DNA from 2 places in the Pseudocitrobacter sp. CD920760 genome. Region 2 is predicted to be linked to the other one. Evidence: predicted binding sites of a transcription regulator. Region 2 holds the regulator's gene; the other holds the start of a gene.
What was found. Region 2 encodes Fur, which represses iron uptake genes when iron is present. Its sites were predicted from a motif close to ATAATAATGAGAACNACTATCAA; they were not measured.

Region 1 (4,216 bases), 1.7 Mb from region 2:
CACGCGCAGTATTTGTTGCAGCATACAGATTTGATGATCGGAGAGGTGGCGATGCAGTGCGGTTTTGAGGACAGTAACTACTTTTCGGTGGTGTTTAACCGCGAGGTGGGGATGACGCCAGGTCAGTGGCGTCATCGTACCGGAGTGGTTGCCTGATTAGCTGGCCATACCCAGCCCAACAATATTCGCCGCGATGATAATCACCACGCAGCCGACGCTCAGCACGCCGACCGGACGGCGACCTGCATTGGTCCACTCTTTCAGTACCAGCCCAACCAGACCGCCGCACAGCACGTAGAAGCTCATGTGCAACATCCAGCTGATGTATTCATACTGCGCCGGAATTTTGGCGTGGCCCCAGGCGTAGAAGAAGAACTGCAAATACCACATCAGGCCGCCCAACGCGGAGAGCAATACGTTGGTGATGATCAGCGGTTTTGCCAGCGAGAAGTCAGCTTTTACCGACAGGGTTTTAACTTTTGCCAGACGAATGAAGCAGAAACCGAGGTTAATCAGCGCGCCGCCGCCCATGATAACGACGTAGCTAGGCAGCGCGACGTAGAGCGGGTCAACGCCCAGCGCAGCCGCCGCTTCGTGCATCGGTTTTGCAGCACTCATGGCGAATGACATCCCCGCTGAGAAGATGCCGCACATCACTGCCAGCACCAGCCCTTTCTTGAGGTTGAAGTCTTCCGCTTTAATGCCCATGTTGCGCTCTTTCAACTGGCCCGCGCGGGTGACGATGCCCACGCCGATCAGCGCAACCAGCACGCCCAGCAGCGTCATGCGGCCGCCTTTGGTGTTAATCAGCACATCAAAGTTACCGTTCAGAATCGGCGTCATTAGCGTGCCAACAATCAGCGTAATGCCAATCGCAATCCCGATGCCCATCGACATGCCGAGATAGCGCATCGTCAGGCCATAGTTGATATTGCCGATGCCCCACATCGCGCCGAAGAGAAAGACCGGCATCAGGGTTGAGGCGCTAAATGAGCCGTAATAGGCCCAGAAATTGGGTAACAGCAGGGCACTGATTGTCCAGGGGAGAATAAGCCACGATACGGTGCCGCCAACGGACCACATCGTCTCCCAGGACCAGTGTTTGACCTTCTTGAAGGGGGCATAGAAACAGGCTGCACTGGCTGCGCCTATCAAATGCCAAAAAATGCCCATCATAATCGCATTATTCATTATTGTTTCCTCAACGGGTTGTTGTTGGTTCAGGCTTCCTGCCAACCCATTGAGCTTAAAAAGTATGCGATTTAATAACCTTCCGGTAATTGCCACTGAGATTCAAAAAATGACCATCAGAGCAAAGTCGTAGTGAGTGGCTTCACACTTTTACATTCTGTGTAAAAAGCGAGGCGGTTGTGCCTTTTTCATTGATAGGCAACGCGTTTATGACCTGTAAGCCCCGTAAAATCAGTCACATAACAAAAAGTTATAACCTTATAAAAACTACGGCATTGATAATCATTTTCAATATCATTTAATTAACTATAATGAACCAACTGCTTACGCGGCGTTAACACTTTGCCGCCCGACAATAATGGAGAAGATTATGAGCTATACCCTGCCATCACTGCCTTATGCATACGATGCCCTGGAACCGCACTTCGATAAGCAGACGATGGAAATCCATCACACTAAACACCACCAGACCTACGTGAACAACGCGAATACCGCGCTGGAAAGCCTGCCGGAGTTCGCTTCCCTGTCTGCTGAAGAACTGATCACCAAACTGGACCAGATCCCGGCTGAAAAAAGAACGTTCCTGCGCAACAACGCCGGCGGCCACGCTAACCACAGCCTGTTCTGGAAAGGCCTGAAAAAAGGCACCACCCTGCAGGGTGATCTGAAAGCGGCTATCGAGCGCGATTTCGGTTCCGTTGACAAATTCAAAGAAGAATTCGAAAAAGCGGCTGCAACCCGTTTCGGTTCCGGTTGGGCATGGCTGGTGCTGAAAGGCGACAAACTGGCTGTTGTTTCTACCGCTAACCAGGATTCCCCGCTGATGGGTGAAGCTATCTCTGGCGCATCTGGCTTCCCGATTGTGGGCCTGGACGTTTGGGAACACGCTTACTACCTGAAATTCCAGAACCGCCGCCCGGACTACATCAAAGAGTTCTGGAACGTGGTGAACTGGGACGAAGCTGCTGCACGTTTCGCGGCTAAAAAATAAGTTTTTATCCATAGCCTTGCCGTAAGGTGAGGTACGAAAGCCCCCGTTGGGTAAGCCTGCGGGGGCTTTTTTTATCAGGAACTCATCTAAGAAACGCGATCCCGTAAAAAATGAAATATTGTTTTAATTTGTATGTTGGGTCACTTTTATTCGTACGATGAATGTCTAGCATCTCATCATCGAAGACGAGTTTTTCAGCCGTTTCAGGAAAACCCGCCAGGCAAAAAATTAGCGATCCTGGATGAGGATGATGACGATGCAAATTAAACGTGCGATAGAAAAAATTCCTGGCGGCATGATGCTGGTGCCACTGTTTTTAGGGGCGCTTTGCCACACTTTCTCTCCGGGCGCGGGTAAATATTTTGGCTCGTTCACCAACGGGATGATCACCGGAACGGTACCGATCCTGGCGGTATGGTTTTTCTGTATGGGCGCCTCCATCAAACTCAGCGCGACCGGTACGGTGCTGCGTAAATCGGGTACGCTGGTCATCACCAAAATTCTGGTCGCCTGGGTTGTCGCTGCGGTGACCTCTCGCTTGCTGCCTGTCCACGGCGTTGAAGTGGGATTCTTTGCTGGGTTATCAACGCTGGCTCTGGTCGCCTCGATGGATATGACCAACGGCGGGCTTTACGCGTCTATCATGCAACAGTACGGCACCAAAGAGGAATCGGGCGCGTTTGTATTGATGTCGCTGGAGTCCGGCCCGCTGATGACGATGATTATTCTCGGTACAGCGGGGATTGCCTCGTTTGAACCGCATGTGTTTGTTGGCGCGGTATTGCCGTTCCTGATTGGTTTTGCGCTCGGTAATCTTGACCCTGAGCTGCGCGATTTCTTTACCAAAGCGGTGCAGACGCTGATTCCGTTCTTCGCTTTCGCATTAGGGAATACCATTGATTTGAGTGTGATTGCTCAAACCGGGCTGTTGGGCATTCTGCTCGGGGTGGCAGTGATTATCATCACCGGTATCCCACTGATGTTGGCGGATAAATTCATCGGCGGCGGTGACGGCACAGCGGGAATTGCTGCGTCCAGTTCGGCTGGGGCCGCGGTCGCCACGCCAGTGTTGATTGCAGAGATGGTACCGGCATTTAAACCGATGGCGCCAGCCGCCACATCGCTGGTCGCAACGTCGGTAATTGTGACCTCGATTCTGGTGCCGATTGTTACCTCCATCTGGTCTCGCTATGCGAAAGCGGAAAGAGTGCAGATGGACTTACGTCACCGCGTGAAATAGCTTTTGCGCGTAGAAACCGGCCTTTATGGCCGGTTTTTTAATAGCAAAAAAAGATTGAATTTCCCCCTGCAACCAGCGAGCCTTTAGGCAGTGATTTCCGTGAAACAGGGTGACGAGATGCATTATCCGGTTGAGGTTTTTATTGGCACCATCCGCGACTACGACGGTAGCCGCCCAAGTGCGATTGCTAAGGTGCAGGTAGACGGCGAGCTGACGCTGACCGAACTGGGGCTGGCGGGCGATGAGCAGGCAGAGAAAAAAATCCACGGTGGCCCGGAGCGCGCGCTGTGCCACTATCCTCGCGAACATTACGCAGAGTGGATGCGCGAATTTCCCGATCAGGCCGATCTCTTCTATGCGCCTGCGTTTGGCGAAAATATTTCAACGCACGGTTTGACGGAAAAAGAGGCCTTTATCGGCGATATTTTCCGCTGGGGCGAGGCGTTGATTCAGATCAGCCAGCCGCGTTCACCCTGCTTCAAGCTGAACTACCATTTTGGTATTGCCGATATGTCTTCACAGATGCAAAGCCGTGGCAAAGTGGGCTGGTTGTATCGCGTGGTCGCGCCGGGGCAGGTGTCGAGCGATGCACCGCTGGAGCTGGTTTCGCGGCTGAGCGAGGTTTCCGTACATGAAGCGGCAGCAATTGCGTGGCATATGCCGTTTGATGAAGAGCAGTATCATCGGTTGATGTCGGCGGCAGGGCTATCGACAAGCTGGACGAGAACAATGCAGAAGCGGGTACTTAGCGGCAAGATTGAGGATAATTCGCGGAGATTGTGGGGTAAGTAGGC
Region 2 (4,216 bases):
GTTTTAACCGGTTTTACCTCGGCAACTGGAGCAACCTGAGCAGGCGCAACTTCAGCTTTGGCAACCGGAGCAGCAACAACAGGTTGTGATGCGGCGGAAAACTTCAGCATTCGCCGTAAAATGTCAGATGCGCTCTCGCCAATGTGCAGTGTGTGGGCGGCAATATAGCGATAGAGTTCGTCATCAACTTCGATCGTTTTCATCTTAATCCAGTGCAATTATTTTTTCTGAATACAAGTTGCTGGGATTATATGTTCAAAACCCAACAGCGGATAGCGTCATACCAGGATAGCGGCAAAAATGGGATAAAAATCGTATCTTGCCCCTGAACGTGAGAATGTCCAACATAATACCCTAACCCGACAGAGCGAAAAAAAGAACTTTGCTATGAAATTGAATACCCGAGCGCAATCTGCACAAAACCTGCACAATAATTCCCCCATTCTGCTCGTTCACGGCCTTTTCGGCAGCCTGGACAACCTTGGCGTACTGGCGCGCGACCTGGTGACCGACCACGATATCCTGCAAGTGGATATGCGTAATCACGGTCTTTCTCCGCGAGCGGATGAGATGAACTACCCGGCGATGGCCCAGGATCTGCTGGATACCCTCGACGCCCACAACATCGAGAAAGCCACGGTGATTGGTCACTCGATGGGCGGCAAAGCGGTGATGGCCCTGACCGCGCTAGCCCCGGAACGCATCGATAATCTGGTCGCTATTGATATCGCGCCGGTGGATTATCATGTGCGTCGCCACGATGAGATTTTTGCGGCGATTAACGCAGTCACCAACGCAGGTGTCTCCTCACGCCAGCAGGCCGCAACCGTGATGCGCGAATTTTTAGCCGAAGAAGGTGTGATTCAGTTTCTGCTGAAGTCGTTTGTTGACGGCGAGTGGCGCTTTAACGTACCGGTGCTGTGGGATCAGTACCCGCACATCGTCGGCTGGGAGACGATTCCGGCGTGGGATCATCCGGCACTGTTTATCCCCGGCGGAAATTCGCCTTATGTTACCGAAACTTACCGTAACGACCTGCTCTCGCAATTCCCACAGGCGCGTGCGCACGTCATTGCAGGCGCTGGCCACTGGGTGCATGCGGAAAAACCGGACGCGGTGCTGCGCGCCATCCGCCGATATTTAGCAGACTGATTAAAAACTCAACGACCGCGCGCCATTATGGCCGTGGTCGTTGGCGTGTCGGTTGCACTGATGTATGATTGCGCGCTGTCTGCACCGGGCGTTTCCCGGTAGCTTGTTTCCCCGAAGTCACTCTGAATCATGGCAAAAGAACAAACGGACCGAACGACAATTGATTTGTTCGCAAATGAGCGTCGGCCGGGAAGACCCAAAACCAATCCGCTTTCGCGTGACGAACAGCTGCGCATCAATAAGCGTAATCAATTAAAACGCGATAAAGTTCGCGGTTTGAAGCGCGTCGAGCTGAAACTCAATAACGATGCGGTAGATGCCCTGAACGAACTGGCAACCGCGCGCGATATGAGTCGCAGTGAGCTTATCGAAGAGATTCTGATGAGCCAGTTAGCCCTGCTTCGCGCGCAGGAAAAGCTCTGAAAATTTCATAAAATCCCGCTTTCATGTAGCAGAGTGTGCAGTCCGGTACGATTGCTGATTCCGCACCCTTCTCTGTTCTGCTATGATTGCCCTTATCTGTGGGCAATACGCCACCACCATATCATTAAGTTTCAAGAGGTTATTTAACTCATGGCAATCGTTGGCATTTTCTTTGGTAGCGACACCGGCAATACCGAAAATATTGCAAAAATGATTCAGAAACAGCTTGGTAAAGACGTTGCCGACGTGCATGACATTGCCAAGAGCAGCAAAGAAGACCTGGCTGCATTCGACATTCTGCTGCTGGGTATCCCTACCTGGTACTACGGTGAAGCCCAGTGCGACTGGGACGATTTCTTCCCGACGCTGGAAGAAGTTGATTTCAATGGCAAACTGGTTGCACTGTTCGGCTGCGGCGACCAGGAAGACTATGCGGAATACTTCTGTGATGCGCTGGGCACTATCCGCGACATCATCGAACCGCGCGGTGCGACCATCGTCGGCCACTGGCCAACAGCGGGTTACCACTTCGAAGCCTCTAAAGGCCTGGCCGATGACGACCACTTCGTAGGTCTGGCTATTGATGAAGATCGTCAGCCGGAACTGACCGCTGAACGTGTAGAAAAATGGGTAAAACAGATTTCTGAAGAGCTGCATCTGGAAGAGATCAAAAACGCCTGATTCTTGATGCGGCGTGACTTTTCAAATCACGCCGCATTAATAGGTAGAAGCAATCAAAATAATAGCTACAATTTTTTAACTTTTGAGCGTAAATCTGTACAATATCTTCTGAATTTAGCGAGTTTGCTGGTCAAGCCTCGTTTTCGAAATCTTTATTCGCCCAGGTCTTGCTGTTTTCATTTAGAAGGCGTCATTCTATAATGAGACGCATTACACTCGGTGCACTCTCTGTGATACTTCCGCGTTTGGAAGTCAATCGTTTAGCAACAGGACAGATTCCGCATGACTGACAACAATACCGCATTAAAGAAGGCTGGCCTGAAAGTCACACTTCCCCGGTTAAAGATCCTGGAAGTGCTTCAGGAACCAGACAATCACCATGTCAGCGCGGAAGACTTATACAAACGCCTGATCGACATGGGTGAAGAGATTGGTCTGGCGACCGTCTACCGCGTTCTGAACCAGTTTGATGACGCGGGCATTGTCACGCGCCATAATTTTGAAGGTGGCAAGTCCGTTTTCGAACTGACTCAACAACACCATCACGATCACCTGATCTGCCTCGACTGCGGCAAGGTTATCGAATTCAGCGATGATTCCATCGAAGCTCGTCAGCGTGAAATTGCCGCGAAACACGGTATCCGCTTAACCAACCACAGCCTGTACCTGTATGGTCACTGTGCTGAGGGCGACTGCCGCGAAGATGAACACGCGCACGATGGCGTAGAGAAGTAATTTCTTCGAGATTCTGAAAAGCCAACCTTCGGGTTGGCTTTTTTATTGCCTCTGTAAAGACAAAAAAAGCCGGAGACGCTTTAGGTCCCCGGCTCTGTGCAGGCCTTATTGTCTTACTTTGTCGTGTTATTACTGCGAATTTCCTGCCAGATTAACCCGCAATCTTTCTTCACGGCCTGATCGTTACCGGTTTTTCTCGCCAGAATGCACGCCTGATAATCGCTTACCCGCACGGTCTCCTGATTGGCAAACTGCTGGTGCGCCTTCTCCTGCTTCAGCACGTTCAGCACCTGCTGGCAGGCTTCGATTTTTTCCGGCGAGCCTTCTGCGGTGTTGATACAGGCGCTATAGGCATCTTTTAAACGCGTATCTTCTTTTGGTGCTTCAGACTGAGCGCAGCCCGCCAGCGCCGCGACCAGCGCAGCAATCATCACTGTTTTTTTCATGTTATTAGCCTTATACGACACGGCGGGCTCTGCGGCCCGCCTGAATACTTATCAGAAGATGGTGAACGGTGCGATAACCATAAATTTCACGTCACGTTCATCCTGGAAGATGTTGCCGTAACCACCGCTCCAGCTCGGGATATCCGAGTGGTTGTCGTACTGGGTGAAGTGCAGTTTTAACAGAGTACCTTTCGCGCGGCCTTCCTGTACGGTGTATGCCACATCGAAGCTGTAAGAAGACTCTTCGATAGTTTTGTTTTTGTCGTAGTACGCGTCCGGGTTGATCTGCCAGGTAGACGGTTTGGCATCCCAGGCGTAGACGTATGATGCACCTACAGCCCAGCCCGGCAGGTTCCAGTTCTTCAGGTCATACATCGCACCGAAGAACACCGCTTTTTCGCCGTTGGCGTTGAAGTCAGAACGGTTATCCCACCACACATCGAGGCGACCGTTAGAGGAGGCGTAGGTTGGCGTCATACGCTGCAGGAAGTAGCCCTGCTGGCCTTCAGCCTTAACCCAGGTCCCTTCCAGACGCAGGTCAACCTGCCCCACTTTGTAACCGAAGGTCAGCGCCTGCAACCACGCGGTGCCGTCATAAATATCGTTTACGGTGCGGTCATCCACTTTATCGCGGGTACCGTAGAACTGATAGCTGGTAGACAGCGGGCTACCGGCGATATCAAATTTGTAGCTGGCTTTGGCAAAGTACTGATCGACATAGCCTTCCGCCTGACCAAATGCCGCTTCCAGTACCAGGTCATTTTTGAAGTCATATTTCA

Region 1: the regulator Fur is predicted to act here: its motif matches at 1,467-1,489, upstream of sodA (superoxide dismutase [Mn]).

The regions. Positions count from the first base shown of each region.
Region 1 covers NZ_CM173490.1:5,146,532-5,150,747, reverse strand. The annotation lists gene rhaR (HTH-type transcriptional activator RhaR) at 1-156, shown strand, start outside; gene rhaT (L-rhamnose/proton symporter RhaT) at 157-1,191, opposite strand; gene sodA (superoxide dismutase [Mn]) at 1,562-2,182, shown strand; gene kdgT (2-keto-3-deoxygluconate transporter) at 2,439-3,422, shown strand; gene yiiM (6-hydroxyaminopurine reductase) at 3,540-4,214, shown strand.
Region 2 covers NZ_CM173490.1:1,555,441-1,559,656, reverse strand. The annotation lists gene seqA (replication initiation negative regulator SeqA) at 1-203, opposite strand, end outside; gene ybfF (esterase) at 388-1,152, shown strand; gene ybfE (LexA regulated protein) at 1,282-1,575, shown strand; gene fldA (flavodoxin FldA) at 1,726-2,256, shown strand; gene fur (ferric iron uptake transcriptional regulator) at 2,539-2,991, shown strand; gene chiQ (ChiQ/YbfN family lipoprotein) at 3,105-3,437, opposite strand; gene chiP (chitoporin ChiP) at 3,489-4,216, opposite strand, start outside.